2 regions of the Mixta sp. BE291 genome follow, and region 1 is predicted to be linked to the other one. Evidence: predicted binding sites of a transcription regulator. Region 1 holds the regulator's gene; the other holds the start of a gene.

What was found. The regulator LexA, encoded in region 1, represses DNA repair genes until DNA is damaged. The targets are predictions, from matches to a motif close to TNCTGTATGTACATACAGNA.
Region 2: the regulator LexA is predicted to act here: its motif matches at 2,698-2,717, upstream of J2X14_RS06190 (DinI-like family protein).

Annotation. Positions count from the first base shown of each region.
Region 1 is NZ_JAVDXN010000008.1:118,591-126,435, forward strand. Features, by position in the region: gene dinF (MATE family efflux transporter DinF) at 1-1,182, opposite strand, end outside; gene lexA (transcriptional repressor LexA) at 1,284-1,892, opposite strand; gene J2X14_RS17500 (diacylglycerol kinase) at 1,998-2,366, opposite strand; gene plsB (glycerol-3-phosphate 1-O-acyltransferase PlsB) at 2,495-4,918, shown strand; gene ubiA (4-hydroxybenzoate octaprenyltransferase) at 4,990-5,880, opposite strand; gene ubiC (chorismate lyase) at 5,873-6,400, opposite strand; gene malM (maltose operon protein MalM) at 6,693-7,643, opposite strand; gene J2X14_RS17525 (maltoporin) at 7,739-7,845, opposite strand, start outside.
Region 2 is NZ_JAVDXN010000002.1:233,438-241,282, forward strand. Features, by position in the region: gene fliD (flagellar filament capping protein FliD) at 1-439, shown strand, start outside; gene fliS (flagellar export chaperone FliS) at 453-860, shown strand; gene fliT (flagella biosynthesis regulatory protein FliT) at 863-1,222, shown strand; gene yedD (lipoprotein YedD) at 1,282-1,764, opposite strand; gene J2X14_RS06185 (DUF6388 family protein) at 1,975-2,298, shown strand; gene J2X14_RS06190 (DinI-like family protein) at 2,765-3,004, shown strand; gene J2X14_RS06195 (hypothetical protein) at 3,053-3,202, opposite strand; gene cspE (transcription antiterminator/RNA stability regulator CspE) at 3,543-3,755, opposite strand; gene J2X14_RS06205 (hypothetical protein) at 4,135-4,287, opposite strand; gene J2X14_RS06210 (MliC family protein) at 4,385-4,726, opposite strand; gene J2X14_RS06215 (hypothetical protein) at 4,939-5,265, opposite strand; gene J2X14_RS06220 (GvpU-like protein) at 5,784-6,197, opposite strand; gene J2X14_RS06225 (hypothetical protein) at 6,389-6,547, shown strand; tRNA gene J2X14_RS06230 (tRNA-Lys) at 6,603-6,678, shown strand; RNA gene J2X14_RS06235 (RtT sRNA) at 6,693-6,819, shown strand; tRNA gene J2X14_RS06240 (tRNA-Gly) at 6,821-6,894, shown strand; gene J2X14_RS06245 (hypothetical protein) at 7,014-7,223, shown strand; gene fliE (flagellar hook-basal body complex protein FliE) at 7,389-7,700, opposite strand.

The DNA.
Region 1 (7,845 bases):
AAACCCCAACGCCGCCAGCGCCATACTGTTGCGCATTTCACGGCCGCGTGTTGCGCCAATAAACATGCCATCCAGCAAATAGCACCAGACGCCGACCACAGGTAACAGCATCTGCCACGGCAGATAGCGATCCGCCAGCGCCTGTAGCTGCGGCAAGGAAGTCAGCAGCGTAACGACATCCCTGCCCCAAAGCCCATAGCCTACGGCGAACAGCAGCGCGACCAGTCCCGCCTGCCGACAGGCGGCAAACCAGACCCGGCGCAGCTTCGCCTCATCGCCGACGCCAAAGGCCTCGCCGGAAACCGCCTCAACCGCATAGGCAAAGCCATCCAGCGCATAAGCGGTAAAAGTCAGGAACATCAGCAGCACCGCATTTACCGCTACGATCTCGCTGCCCATGCGCGCGCCTAAAATCGTGACAGAGGCGAAGCAGAGCTGTAGCAGCAGCGAACGCAGCATAATGTCGCGGTTCAAGCGCAGTAACCGGCGCATATTGCCCTTCAGACCCTGTTTTAGATGCGTAAAGGTTATCTGACGCAGGCGTAACACATGCCATACCAGCCCCAGCCCGACCAGCAGCGAAACGGTTTCAGCAATGGCGGTTGCCGCCGCTGCGCCCGCCACGCCCCAGCCAAGGCCGATAACAAACCACAGGTCGAGCAGGATATTGACCAGATTACCGACGATCAACAAGATGAACGGAGCACGCGCATACTGCACGCCCAGCAGCCAACCGAGTATCACCAAATTAGCCAGCGTCGCGGGGGCGCTAAGCCAGCGGATGTGGATAAAGCGCTGCGCCTGTTCCAGCACTGCCGGGCTGCCGCCCACCGCCTGCGCGGCCAGAGCGCTAAGCGGCTCACGCAACAGGATAAAGGCGATACCGGCAACCAGGGCGATGCATAAGGGTTGTACCAGCGCGCGCGCCAGCGCCTGCTTATCGCCTGCGCCAAACGCCTGCGCGGTGAGCCCGGTAGTGCTCATACGCAGGAAAAGCAGCAGCATAAACAGAAAGCTGGTCGCGGTGGCGCCTACCGCGACGCCGCCCAGATAGACGGGGCTGTCCAGGTGACCAATAACGGCAGTGTCCACCAGGCCCAGCAGCGGCACGGTAATGTTTGAGAGGATCATGGGCAGCGCCAGCCGCCAGAGATTTTTATCAGTCGCAGAGAAGAAGTGCATGGCAATCCGCAGCAAGAATATGGCGACAGGCCACAGCGGTTATCGCCGGAAGAAAAATAGCAGGGGAAATACGTGACGGCCAGCAGGCCGCCACGAAGTCATTACAGCCAGTCGCCGTTACGAATAACGCCAACGGCCAGACCTTCGATTGTCAGCGTCTGCTGTTGCAGATCGACCACAATCGGCTGGAAATCATGGTTTTCCGGCAGCAGCTGCACGGTATTGCCCTGACGCTTCAGGCGCTTAACGGTCACTTCGTCATCAATGCGCGCTACGACTACCTGGCCGTTACGCACATCCTGCGTTTTATGCACCGCCAGCAGGTCGCCATCCACAATACCGATATCTTTCATCGACATGCCGCTGACGCGCAGCAGGAAGTCTGCGTGAGGCTTGAACAGATTAGGATCAACCTGGAAGCGGCTTTCAATATGTTCCTGCGCCAGCAGCGGCTCACCGGCGGCGACGCGGCCAATCAACGGCAGGCCGTTTTCTTCTTCCGCCATCAGGCGAATCCCGCGTGAAGCACCGGACACCATCTCAATCACGCCTTTACGTGCCAGCGCTTTCAGATGTTCCTCTGCGGCGTTAGGGGAGCGAAAGCCTAACTGGGCGGCGATTTCCGCACGCGTTGGCGGCATACCTGTCTGATTAATGTGATCGCGAATCAGGTCATAAACCTGCTGCTGCCGAGCCGTTAAGGTTTTCATCCCGCCCCCTGGTTGTTTATACAGTCGCTGTGAGTATATACAGGTATTGGTGGAATGGAAACCAAATGCTGTGTAAAAAACAACTCTTTATCTATTCTGGAAAGGCTATCGTAAATATGACCATAGCAGGGTTACCCACACAAAAAGCGCCAGTATGATGCTGAGCAACACCGCGGCGGATCCCATATCTTTGGCCCGTCCCGCCAGCGGATGAAACTCGCTGCCGATACGGTCAACCACCGCTTCGATAGCGCTGTTAAGGATCTCGACAATAATAATGAGAAATACCGAGCCTATCAGTAACACACGCGTGATGGCATCGACATCAAGCCAGCAGGCGATCGCGATCGCCACCAGCGCCAGAACCGCTTCCTGGCGAAACGCCGCTTCATGTTGCCAGGCCGCCCGCAGGCCTTTCCAGGAGTATCCGGCCGCTTTAATGATGCGGATCAGGCCCGTTACGTTATTTGCCATCTTCAGGGAACCCTTTGCAATGTTTAACGTCAATGTCAGGGTGCAGCACTAAATGCAACACCACAGATCTTCAATGCGCTTTCTGGTATGCTTGCGGCGCTTTGCTAACAAGAGGCTTCATGTTGTCTATGTCAGGTTGGCGTAAACTTTATTATAAGTTACTGAATTTACCACTTACATTTTTGGTTAAGAGTAAGGCAATTCCGGGCGATCCGGTAGCAGAACTGGGACTCGATACGTCGCGCCCCATTATGTATGTATTGCCTTATGATTCAAAGGCCGATCTCCTTGCGCTGCGCACCCAGTGTCGCTTGCACGATCTGCCCGATCCGCTTGAGCCGCTGGAGATAGATGGCGCTCTGCTGCCGCGTCACGTCTTTATTCATGACGGTCCGCGCGTGTTCCCCTATTTTGTGCCGAATCAGGAATCGGTGAAGCTGTTTCACGATTACCTCGATTTGCACCGCAACAACCCCGAGTTAGATGTGCAGATGGTGCCGGTTTCGGTGATGTTTGGCCGCGCGCCGGGACGCGAGGTACAGGGCGAACAAACCCCTCACCTGCGTGAGCTGAACGGTATACAGAAATTTTTTGCCGTGCTGTGGCTGGGTCGCGATAGCTTTGTCCGCTTCTCGCCGATGGTCTCCCTGCGTCGTATGGCTACCGAACACGGCACCGATAAAACCATTGCGCAGAAACTGGCGCGTGTGGCGCGGATTCACTTCGCCCGTCAACGCCTGGCCGCTGTTGGTCCGCGTTTGCCGGTGCGCCACGATCTGTTTAATAAGCTGCTGCAGTCGAAAGCCATTGCGAAAGCGGTAGAAGACGAAGCGCGCAGCAAGAAAATCTCGCAGGAAAAAGCGCAGCAGAATGCCATTGAGCTGATGGAAGAGGTCGCCGCAGACTTTTCCTACGAAATGATCCGCCTGACCGACCGCGTGATTGGCTGGACATGGAGCAAAATCTATCAGGGCATTAATGTCAGCGGCGGCGAACGCATTCGTCAGCTGGCGCTGGATGGTCACGGGCTGGTTTATGTGCCCTGCCACCGCAGCCATATGGATTATCTGCTGCTCTCTTACGTGCTTTATCATCAGGGTCTGGTGCCGCCGCATATCGCTGCGGGCATCAACCTTAACTTCTGGCCGGCCGGGCCGATTTTCCGTCGCCTCGGCGCATTCTTTATTCGCCGTACCTTTAAAGGCAACAAACTCTACTCTACGGTATTCCGCGAATATCTGGGTGAGCTGTTCAGCCGCGGTTATTCGGTTGAGTATTTTGTTGAGGGCGGGCGCTCACGCACCGGTCGTCTGCTCGATCCGAAAACCGGTACGCTGTCGATGACGATTCAGGCGATGCTGCGCGGCGGTAACCGTCCTATTACCGTGGTGCCGGTTTATATCGGCTATGAACATGTCATGGAAGTGGGCACTTACGCGAAAGAGCTACGCGGCGCGGCGAAAGAGAAAGAGAGCTTTCTGCAAATGCTGCGTGGTTTGAGCAAGCTGCGCAATCTGGGTCAGGGCTACGTAAACTTTGGCGAGCCACTGCCGCTGGTAAATTACCTTAACAAGCAGGTGCCGGAATGGCGTGACTCGATCGATCCGATCGTGGCGCAGCGTCCGCAGTGGCTGACGCCGGCGGTGAACGATATCGCCCAGCAGATCATGGTGCGGATCAACAACGCCGGTGCCGCCAACGCTATGAACCTGTGCGTTACCGCATTGCTCGCTTCGCGTCAGCGCTCACTTACCCGCGAACAGCTGATTGAGCAGCTGGAGTGCTATCTCGACTTGCTGCGTAACGTGCCCTATTCCTCAGATGCGACCGTGCCAAATATGACGCCGGAAGCGCTGCTGGAACATGCGCTGAACATGAACAAGTTCGAGACGGAAAAAGACACTATTGGCGATATCATTATCCTGCCGCGCGAACAGGCGGTGCTGATGACTTACTATCGCAATAATGTGCATCACATGCTGGTTATGCCGTCGCTGATTGCCGCAATCGTACAGCAGCACCGTGAAATCTCCGCCGCCGAGCTGCTGCGTCAGGTATCGGTGCTTTATCCGCTGCTGAAAAGCGAACTGTTCCTGCGTTGGGATAAAGAAGAGCTGCCGCAGCTGCTGCAACAGCTGGTCGCCGAGCTGGCGCGCCAGCAGCTGATTACCATTGAGAACGATATGATGCGCCTGAACGCGGTGCGTTTCCGCACGTTGCAGCTGCTGGCTGCAGGTATGCGTGAAACGCTGCAGCGCTACGCGATTACGTTCTCTATTCTTAGCGCGAATCCGGCAATTAACCGTGGTTCACTGGAGAAAGAGAGCCGCACGCTGGCTCAGCGTCTGTCGGTGCTGCACGGTATTAACGCGCCGGAGTTTTTCGACAAAGCGGTGTTCTCAACGCTGGTGCTGACGTTACGTGACGAAGGCTATATCAGTGACACCGGCGATGCCGCGCTGGAGCAGACGCAGAACACCTATCATATGCTGGCTGAACTGATCACCAGCGATGTGCGTCAGACGATTGAAAATGCCGTTACGCCTGGTTAAAGGCGTATCGCAGCGTAAAACAGAGCGGGCGCCAATGGCGCCCGCTTTTTGTTTCTGGCTACGTCGGTTGGCTACCACTGGCTAAAGGGCGGCATATTCAGCGCAATGCCAATAAAAATAACCAGCCCAACATAGTTATTGTTGAGGAAGGCCTGAAAACAGCGATCGCGCTGACGATCGGCAATCAGTTTCTGCTGATGAACAAACAGCGCGGCGGCTATCAGCAACGACCAGTAAAACGCGCCGTCCAGCGCCATGCGCTGGCCCACGATCACCAGCAGCAGCAGTGTCGCCAGCTGCAACAGTCCAATAATCAGCTTATCAAAGCGGCCAAACAGAATGGCAGTGGATTTCACGCCGATTTTCACATCGTCATCCCTGTCGACCATGGCGTACTGCGTATCGTAAGCCACCGTCCAGCAGATATTGGCGAAAAACAGCAGCCAGCCGTTCAGCGGTACGTGACCGCTTACTGCCGCCCATCCCATCGGAATAGCCCAGCCGAAGGCGGCACCCAGAACCACCTGCGGCAAATGGGTATAGCGCTTCATAAACGGATAGACCCACGCCAGCGCCAGCCCGCCGAATGAGAGCCAGATGGTGATGGCGTTCATCGTCAGCACCAGCGCGAATGAGATCAGCACCAGCGCCACAAACAGCACCTTTGCCTCTTTCTCGCTGACCATACCGCTGGCTAACGGCCTTGTCTGCGTACGTTTTACGTGCCCGTCAATTTTACGATCGGCAAAATCGTTTACCACACAACCGGCTGCCCGCATAAAAAACACGCCCAGCACAAACACAATCAGCACCTGCAGCGGCGGCACGGCTTCGCCTGCCAGCCACAGCGCCCATAACGTCGGCCACAGCAGCAACAGCGAACCGATCGGTTTATCGATACGCATCAGTCGGCTGTAAGCCTGCAGCTTATTGCGCGTCAGTGTTTTTTCTAAATCACTCACTTGGTTCTCCAGACGGGCTTTGATAAAGCGGTGCAGCGGGTAAAAACAGTTCGGTTAATAACAGCGGTTTGCCCGATAAACGCAGGCGTGAGCGACGCCCCCACAGCGCATCAGAGATGCCTGGGTCGATAAAATCACGCGTGAGCGTAGAGGAAGAAAAAAGATAACGTCCCAGCGGACGCGTGCCCAGCTGACTCAGCATCTTTTCCGGCCCGTCCAGCGTTGATTCCGGCACCACCGTACGCCCCGCCAGCCAGGGAACGCCATCGCCCAATAAGATGATCTCACGCAGCCAGTAGCGCGGTTCCAGCGGCAGAAACGGTAATTCTTCAGCGATATCGTCAGCGCTGACGAAGCCTTCAAACTGCGGCTCTACGGTCACTTTTTGGCAGTGGCGCTCAAAGCGCTTCGTCATTGAATCTTCTTCCAGCAGCCAGTCGAGCAAAGAGGCTGACAATGCAGGCGATGAGGCGGGAAGCCAGGCAATGGCGCGCAGCATGGAAAGCGCGTTATCGGACATACGGCATCTCCGGTAAAAAACAGGTGCCATAGTGTAGCGCAGAGCCTTGCGCAGAACACGCAACGCAGAAGAAATTCAACGGGCAAGCTTGCTGCGGTTTATGCCTGGAGGCATGATCGGTTCAGCTCTCAAAGGGTATGCGCCAGCGTATTCATAACCAAAGTAGGGAATCAAATATTCAGCACGGCGGACGATGCCGGGGAAAGATACTTCCTTGCAGTAGAAAGCACATTAAAAAAAGGGTGCGCCAGTGGCGCACCAATCGTCCAGCAAGATCAACAATATGGGGATGTTATCCCTTGCCTTTCACACTGCTGATAAATGTTGCGCGCGCCGATTTCGAGCCAAGGCGTTCCGCCTCGTTCATCAGCTTCAACGCTTTATCGATATCGCCTGCTTTCGCAGCTTTACGAATGCCATCGTTAAAATATTTTTCGGTGTCATTCAGCATCGGCTCAGCCTTCGCGGCAGGCGCGGGCGCAGCCATCGGTGCCGGAGCGGGTGCGTTAACCATTGGCTGCGCCGATGCCGTGGCGGCGCTGGTGCTGCCCACCACCACCGGCTTCGATTCGCCAGAACCGAACAGCTTACCAATCATAATGTTGCCGCTGTTCTGCTCGCTCTTCACTTTCAATGAGAGCGTGCCGCTATTGCTATGCTGCACCACCGGATCCGGCACGTCAGGAATGGCATTGTTGGCCCCTTCCGCATAGAGTTTGGCCGGATTGATCATGGTGGAAGTTTGCGCCAGATCGCGCGTGGTGGTGTAAATCAGCAGGTAGATCTGTTTTTGTCCCAGCACCGGCGTCAGCTTCATGGTGCCTTCCAGCCGGTTAGTGGCGACAATGCCCGGCTTTTGATAGGTAAAGTAGCTGCTGGGGAAAAAGGCGGCAGGCTGTAGCTGGCTATCCAATACCAACACGTTTGGCGCATAGACGCGTTGATCTTTCATGATGCTGGCGAGCGTGACTTCCAGCGATCCCTGATCGGCGGGTAGCGCAATGGTGGCTACCGGGCCGCTGATATCGCCTTCATTCAGGCTGGCCGAACTGGTGTTCAGCACAATATCCTGACTCACCGGCGGCGCCAGCGGCAGCCAGGAGAGGCGCTGTAGCTTGTCCGGGGCGATGGATGGCGCAGTGGCGACATTCTGCGGATTAAGGCTGGTGCTGGCGGCGAAGGCAGGCAGCACGGTAAAGCTCAGGACTGGAAACAGGCAGAGCGCGAGCAGATGTTTTTTCATTTTTTTATCCTCAAGAGAAACCCGCCTCTCTCAGGCAATAGGGAGGCGGGCTAAGGCAGGACGCAGGGCTGACTATGCCCTGTCAGATTGTCTTATTACCACCAGGCTTCCATCTGAATACCGAAGGAGACTTCATCACTGTCGCCACGACTAAAGGTACGGGCGCTGGTATCGCTGAAGGCGGTGTTATTGGCCACGCCAG
Region 2 (7,845 bases), on a different contig from region 1:
TATCCAAACCAGCCTGCGCTCAGCCCTTTCCACTTCGCAGGCCGGTGGCGATTTCACGCTGCTGTCGCAGATTGGCGTGACGCAGGATCTTAAAGGCAAGCTGACGGTTGACAGCGACAAGCTGAACAAGGCGCTGAATGAGAAATCAGCCAGCGTAGTGAACTTCCTGTCAGGTGACGGTAAAACCACCGGTTTCGCTACGCACGCCAGTAATCTGCTTAAAACCATGCTCTCTTCTGACGGCACGGTGCAGAAAGCAGAAGATGGGATTAATACCTCGCTGAAGCGTCTCTCCGATCAGTATGACCGGGTCAGTACGCAGATTGAAGCGACCATGGCGCGCTATAAAAAGCAATTTACCAGTTTAAGTACTTTAGTTTCATCGATGACGCAGACCGGGAACTACCTGAACCAGCAGTTCAATGCGATGAATAGCTAATCAGAGGAATAACATGTACGCAAAATCGGGAATCCAGGCCTACGCCCAGGTTGGCGTTGAAAGCGCCGTGATGAGCGCCACGCCGCATCAGCTGGTGGTATTGCTGTTTGATGGCGCATTGAGCGCCATGAAAAAAGCGGTGATTTTGATGGACCAGGGCGATATTCCCGGCAAAGGTCAGGCGCTCTCTAAAGCCATCAATATCATCACCAACGGTTTGCGCGCTGGCCTGAACCATGAGGCTGGCGGCGACATTGCCGCGAATCTTGACGGCCTGTATGACTACATGACCCGTCGTCTGCTGCACGCTAACCTGCACAATGATGTAGAGGCGATTGCCGAAGTGGAAAGATTGTTGACCAATATTGCCGATGCCTGGAAAGAGATCGGCCCGAACGCGCCTGCGGCGCAGGGCTTCTGATAATGTCAGCTAACCTTGATTTGCTTCGCCGTTATCAGCAACTGCTGATGCTCAGTAATACCATGTTGACGCTGGCGAAACAGAGTCAATGGGATCAGCTGATCGGCCATGAAGTGGGATATGTTCAGGCGGTAGAAAGCGTGACGCAGGCGGTGGCGACCACGGCCCTGCCCGCCGCGCTGCAAACGCAAATTCGCCCGCTGCTTACCCAGCTGCTGGAGAATGAAACCCTGATTAAAACCTTGCTGGCCAACCGTATGGAAGAGCTACGCGCGTTGGTTGATCAGGGCAATCAGCAAAAGAATGTCACCTCCGCCTATGGGCGTTTCTCTGGCAACGTGCTTTATCCGACCGATAGCTAACACGGCATCAGGTTATTAAGCGCGAAAAGATGACACGCCCCCGCGTGTCATCGCCTTTTTTACTGCGGCTGTTCTTGCGTTGTCGGTGTGGCAAAAACGGCGCGCATGTTTTGCGGCTGAATGTTTTGAATCACGGCGGCATTCGGCTGCAGCGCCACCTGCTCCAGCGCCTGCTGGCACTCCAGCGTCGGCTTCTCTACTCTCTTCAGCGTGAGTTTGTCATAGTGCAGCTCGCCCTCGTCCAACTCCAGCGGCATCACGCGCAGCTGTTTATTGACGTTAACGTACTTCCCATTCAGCAGCGTCAGCTTGCCCGGCTTGGCAATAACCCGCTGCCACTGGCGGCAATCCAGCGTATCGCCTTCGGCGGTAATAATCAGGCTGCCCATCGCCCGATCGCTAATCAGCCCGCGCTGCGGCCCGGTAGTTTGCCAGTAACCTTGCAGATTGGCCGGAGCAGGCGTTTTCACCGCCTGCTGATATTGATTAATCTGCGCACAGCCCGTTAGCGCCAGCGCGCCTAACAGCATCCACTTTTTCATTCTGGCTCCCTTACCTTCATTTGATGGCGGCTACGTTATAATTTTTCCCCCTGCCAGCGCAAGAAACTTGCGCACCAGAAGCGGAATGCCCACACGCTGGTTCTGGGGAAACCTGCGCCGCATAACTTTGCGGCGGTTAAACGGCGAGCCCCTGACAGCCGCCTCGCGTCAGGTTACACTTAACGCTGTCTTTATTTACAGGTTACGCCCATGAAAACGCCTCAAGAGTATTACGCGATCGCCCGTTCGATGTTTTTATCGGCCCATCCTGACTTTCAGGCCGCCCTTGATGGCCTGACGCAGGAAGAGGCGGACAGTTTTAATATGCCGTTAACCCAATATCGCAGTTTACAGGCGGACCGCCTCTACGCCTCGTTTTTACGCGCAAAAAATCAGGATGCGATTCTGTTTTCCATTCAGCTGGCGGAACCCAATAAAGAAGTGGCGATGCAGGCGATCGAAGCCTATTTGCATGAACATGCCGCTGCGCTGGGGATGACATGGGAAGAATTTTGTCAGAAGAACGATCTTTAAACGCCCTTTTCCGTTTTAATTAAAAATTCAGGCAGTTACTGCTCCAACCAGTTGTCTTGAGCACCGATAAAGTTGTACAACGAGTTCACTTTTGTATAACTTAGTGGGTGTGACAACAGTCGCGAACAACCTTGAACGAATAGTGCTTTGCACTGCCTCTGGAAGTGTCACTGGATTTCCACCTCCAGAGGTCATTTTATCTGGCGCCCCGCCGTCTCTTCACCAGTAGTTACCCTTAAGCTGCTTAATCGGCGTTAACGCTACCTCATACCCTATCGGGCGCTAACCCTCCCGCTTATTTACGCTGAGATGCGCATGTCTGACGCTAAGCGGTCTACGCCACAGCGCCAGGCCACAGAATAATCGGTTGATAACGTAAAAATGCTAAAAGGCAGTTGATACTGTTTGCATATCCAGTATGATAACTGGCGCTTCGAGCGGTGCGGAATCAAGAGGATTGCTACCCATGTTTGTTGAACTGATTTATGACAAGCGCAATGTTGCCGGGCTGCCTGGCGCGCACGAACTTATTCTGGAAGAGCTGGAAAAGCGTATCCATCGCACCTTTCCGGATGCAGAGGTGAAAGCCAAAGCCATGCAGCGTAACGCCATTGAAAGCGACGCCAGCAAAAGCGATAAATCGATTATTATCCGCATCGTTGAAGAGATGTTTGATGAAGCGGATATGTGGCTGGTAGCGGAATAACGCCGTTGTCGGATAAAGAAACCGCCCTGTAGGGCGGTTTTTTTTGGGCTAAATCACCGTGCTGGGATCCTGACCTTCTTCATCATCATCATCTTCCAGCGGATCGGCATCGTCATCGTCGTCAGCGATTTCGTCCGGCGTTTGCGGTACGGGCTCATCATCTTCTAACGGATCATTTACATCAGGACGCTCTGACATGTTAACCTCCAGTAGCCCGACAGGGGCTTTATAAGTGTAGGCACTGGTCGCGCATAGCCAGACAACTATTTTTTCACTTGTTGGCGTGGTCACAGTTACGCGTTGCGCCTGATCTTATCGTCTCTGTATTGCCCACCTGGTGCTGACTGCGGTTTCAGGCATAAAAAAAGGCCCACCGAAGTGAGCCTTTTTTATGCCAAAAGCGCGCTGAAATCTCAGGGGCTTCTGGAAGGTTGCTGCGGTCAACAGACCGCAGCCATAGCCTTTATCATGATGCCTGCGCGGCCTCAGGTAATCACCTTCAGCGCTATCCGCAGAGCCTGATACAGGCTAAAACGCCTTACAGTGCAACAACGTTAGTTGCTGACGGACCTTTAGCACCGTTCTCGATAGAGAACTCTACTTTCTGGCCTTCATCAAGGGTTTTGAAATCGTTGCTCTGGATTGCAGAGAAATGTACGAATACATCTTTGCTGCCGTCTTCCGGAGAAATGAAGCCGAAACCTTTCTCAGCGTTAAACCATTTTACTAAACCAGTCATTTTGTTAGACATAGTAACTTCCTTCTTAATGGGTGAGCCAGCTAGCGTGGCATACAAGGTCTGTATTGCAGAGAATACTTACTGGGCACTTAGGAAGAGGCTCAAGAAGAAGGTATCTAAGATAACGCTTTAAATGAGGACTGCTTTACTAAAACTGCTTTCATAAGGTCTGACTTCCAAACCGATGCGCCATTTACTCATGGAACCTAATTGAGCGCAAGCGTTATTTTAAATAATTTGCACAGCGCAAGAAATAGAAAAGCGCAGCGGCATTTCAGACGGAATCGCTGCTACGTAAAGAAACGTACAGAAAAATAAAGTTTATGTGTGCCAGCTGGGTAATAAGGGCTGTGAAACCCGCAAATAAAAATAGTTATTGCTTAACCAGGTTTCAATCCCGCTTAGCTTTAATACTGAACCAGGTTGACGCGCCTGCCAGAATTAACAGCATCACCCCATAAGCCAAACCGCCCGCCATAAAACGCAGAATAGCGCCAGCCAAAAACGCAACGGCCAGAATGGCGAAAACCAGACGTTTGTTCATTTCTTTTCCTCCTGCTCGCTTATCAGTTAAAGATTAGCAGAGCTTCTGCGGGCGCCAATAAAAAAGCCCGCAGGAAAGGTCTGATCTATGAAAATGGCTATTTATTTATCGCCTGGCATGTGGTGCTGCTATTATTCATTAGATCGCTGAATATACCGCTCTGGCCTTTGCTCCACCATTGCCAGATATTTCCGTTATATTTTGCGCCGCTGCCTGAAATCACATTGGCCATGACAACCTCAGGCTCGCCGCCTTTTTTCACGACCGCCAGCGCATTTGGCTGTTTGTTGTAGTAAGTCACCGCCAGCCGCTGACCATCATCGCACTGGTAAGTGGTTTGCGACACCTCCGTGACGCCTGCGCCGGGCAGCGAAAAAGTGGCGCTGCACCCGGTTAACAGGCAGGCGCACACAGCCAGTGCCGTTTGATTTTTATACATATATCCTCCTTAAGCTAAAGCTGTTGTTGGTAAAACGCCCCTGTTCTCACAGAGTGATAACGGGATGCCGCTCATGATGACCCATTGCCCAATATTAACGCTAATTTAGTGAAGGCTGGCTAAAAAAGGCGTTTTCGCAGCGCTGATATTGCCCGGCGCGGCGGAAACGCCCATTGAAAATGAGACGATGCTATTCACAGCACTAAAGCAGGTTAAGGCTGTACTTTCCCCTGCTCGCCTTTTAGCGCCTCATCCGCATAGCTATGTATGGTGGCAATCGCCATTGCCAGGGTTTTCGCTTTTGATGGCGATTTACTAATCAAATTTATTTTGCGCGCCTGAGCCGCAATGGTTTTTTTTAGGCTTTCGTTTTCCAGCCGTAGCTTCGCGCCATCATGGGTCAAAAGCTGCTCGCAATAGCGCATTAAGGATGAAAAATCATTGGCATTGAGCGTGATCGTTTCAGGCGTTCTTTTTTCAATCCAGTTGAGCAATGACCTGATACGCTCTGGCGACCAATCTGAAATAAATTTGTTCATAAAAAATCCTGGCATAAGCTGTGCAAATAAAAATAGTAATAAGAATGAAATTGCTTGTTATTAAGAGGCTATTATTAGCCATTATGCTCTGTTGAGAAAATGATCGAAATCAATAATAAAAAGGCACGTTTATTCGCTATTCCTGTATTTGACCGGGTGTTTACTAAAATAAGATTTTCCCTGGTCTCACGCTGAACAGGTAAACGATGTAAATGCAACCAATAAGCTGAGGCGAAATTGCTCATTATTCCAGCCGCTGAAAAGCGAACATCGAGGCGCATTTTTTTAATAAAAGGAAAGTACCTGGCGTTATTATCCAGCTTTACTAAACACTTCATATATTAATAAAAATAACTTGCCAGCTTGTAATCCGGCCAATAAATACAATCCGTTTCATCTTATTATTACTATTATTGTTTAGCGTTCTTCATGATCCTTTTTACTCTGCCCAATGATGCACTGCTTAACCTTGCCAGAAAAAAACCGCCCGTAGGCGGTTTGGCAGAAAGAAGAGTAAATTAAGAGACGTTGCCCACAATATGACCATCGATCTCTTCAATTTTTAGCCGTAACAGGGCGTTTTGCATCTCATCAAACTCCCCGCTGGCCGCTTTAACAGTCAGATCTTTCATATGGATAAAGTTTGCGGGTACCGCCTCGCCTTCCGAGACCGGCGTGTACACGTCATCAGCGACCCGCGCAAAATGCTCCGCTAAGTTTTCACCGATATCGCCAACCTGCGCTAAGTTTTCCGCCAGGGTGGAATAGTACTCTTTACCCGAAATCATTAAGCCGCTGACGACGGTGCCTTTCAGAAACAGGGTAATCCCAAACGATCCGCCAACCGCATTCACTATATTGGTGAGATAAACCAAATCCATATCACGCATCTTGCTTGCAACAACGTTTTTAACTTCTCTGTCTTCAGACATCACATCCCCCTTGCCATGATAAAGGCGATACAGTTCCGATAAGAATAATTTTAGCTTAGTAGAATCTGCACCAGGCGTCTGCTATTGTTGCACTCGCTGCGGATGGATAACCTGGGATGCGCCACGGATAAGCGGCAGCGCTGGTGTTTAGCGACTAAACGTTAATTTAACGATTCTGACAGGAGTTATGAATGTCGACATTTTCGATCATTGCCATCCCTTTTACCGTCACCGCAGTGGTTATGTTTCTGCTGGCCGCCCGCCAAAAACATAAAGCTTTTTTAATTACGGGCTATGTGATGATGGTTTCCGCTGTGGTTAACTTCGTGATAGGAATAAGTTTGCATTGATTTGATATGGCTCAATGCAGGCGTTATCTGTGCTGTGACAGAATGCGTGCCGCTTGGGTCGTTAGCTCAGTTGGTAGAGCAGTTGACTCTTAATCAATTGGTCGCAGGTTCGAACCCTGCACGACCCACCAGGCGTTAAAGCAGTATCCGATGTGAAATCGGCAGGAAGCGAACCTGCAGCAGGTTCGAGTCGAGCGTAAGCGAGACAACGTTGCCAGCGGCAACGGCCCGAAGGGCGAGGCGTAAGCCGAGTCATCCTGCACGACCCACCAGGCGGCCATCGTATAATGGCATTACCTCAGCTTCCCAAGCTGATGACGCGGGTTCGATTCCCGCTGGCCGCTCCACGCTTCCTCTATCCCGCACAAGATGTTCCGCAGTCGGCAGATTTTGGTAAATACTTCAAAGCAGGATAACAACGCCACAGGCCGATCGCGGCGATGCGGTTTATCAAAAGAGGACAAGCATGAAGAAGACAATTTACCTGCCCCAGTTTGATAAAAAAGCGGAGGCGGAAATTTTTGGCAGTAAGATCACCGTTCGCTACGAAGGTAACGAAAGCTTCCCACGTAGCCTTAAAGTGAAAGACCAGTTTTACGTGGTGATTGATGAGCAGGAAAAGGTGATGATACTGACGCGCAAAGCGATTGGCTCATGGCACTTCTCATTGCTGTAGCCAGCAACTAACCAGACCAGGCCTCGCTTCGGCGGGGTTTTTTATTGTCTGAACATCAATGCGTCAGCGGCGCCAACGCTCTGATGCTGCCCGCGTGGCGTATCCTGAGGCGGCCATCACCCAGCAGGAATACGCCAACACCGAGAGTTACTCAGGTTTACGGGACTACACCTGCATATTCATGATTTCCTGATAAGCCGCGACCAGCTTATTTCGCACCTGAATACCCATCTGCATGGAAACTGATGATTTCTGCAGATCGATCATCACGTCATTCAACGCAATGCCCGGTTTGCCCATGGTGAAGTCCTGCGCCTGCGCGCGTGCATGCGTCTGCGTTTCACTGATCTTATCCAGCGCCGCTTTCATCTGTGCGGAAAAATCCGCGTGCGCCACGTTGTCAGTGTTTCTGTTACTCGCCTGCAGCGAACCAAGCTGCAACTGCTGAATAACGCTCTCTATCCCCTGGATTGCCATGTTAACCCTCGTTGTTATTGGCGGTTCGTTTAGTTTACGCAAACAAACTTAACACAAAGTCAATAGGACAAAGGGCGTAAATGACAGCAAAACACGTGGCTTTTTGACCCATCGAAATTTGCGAATAGGAAAATAATGGCATCCA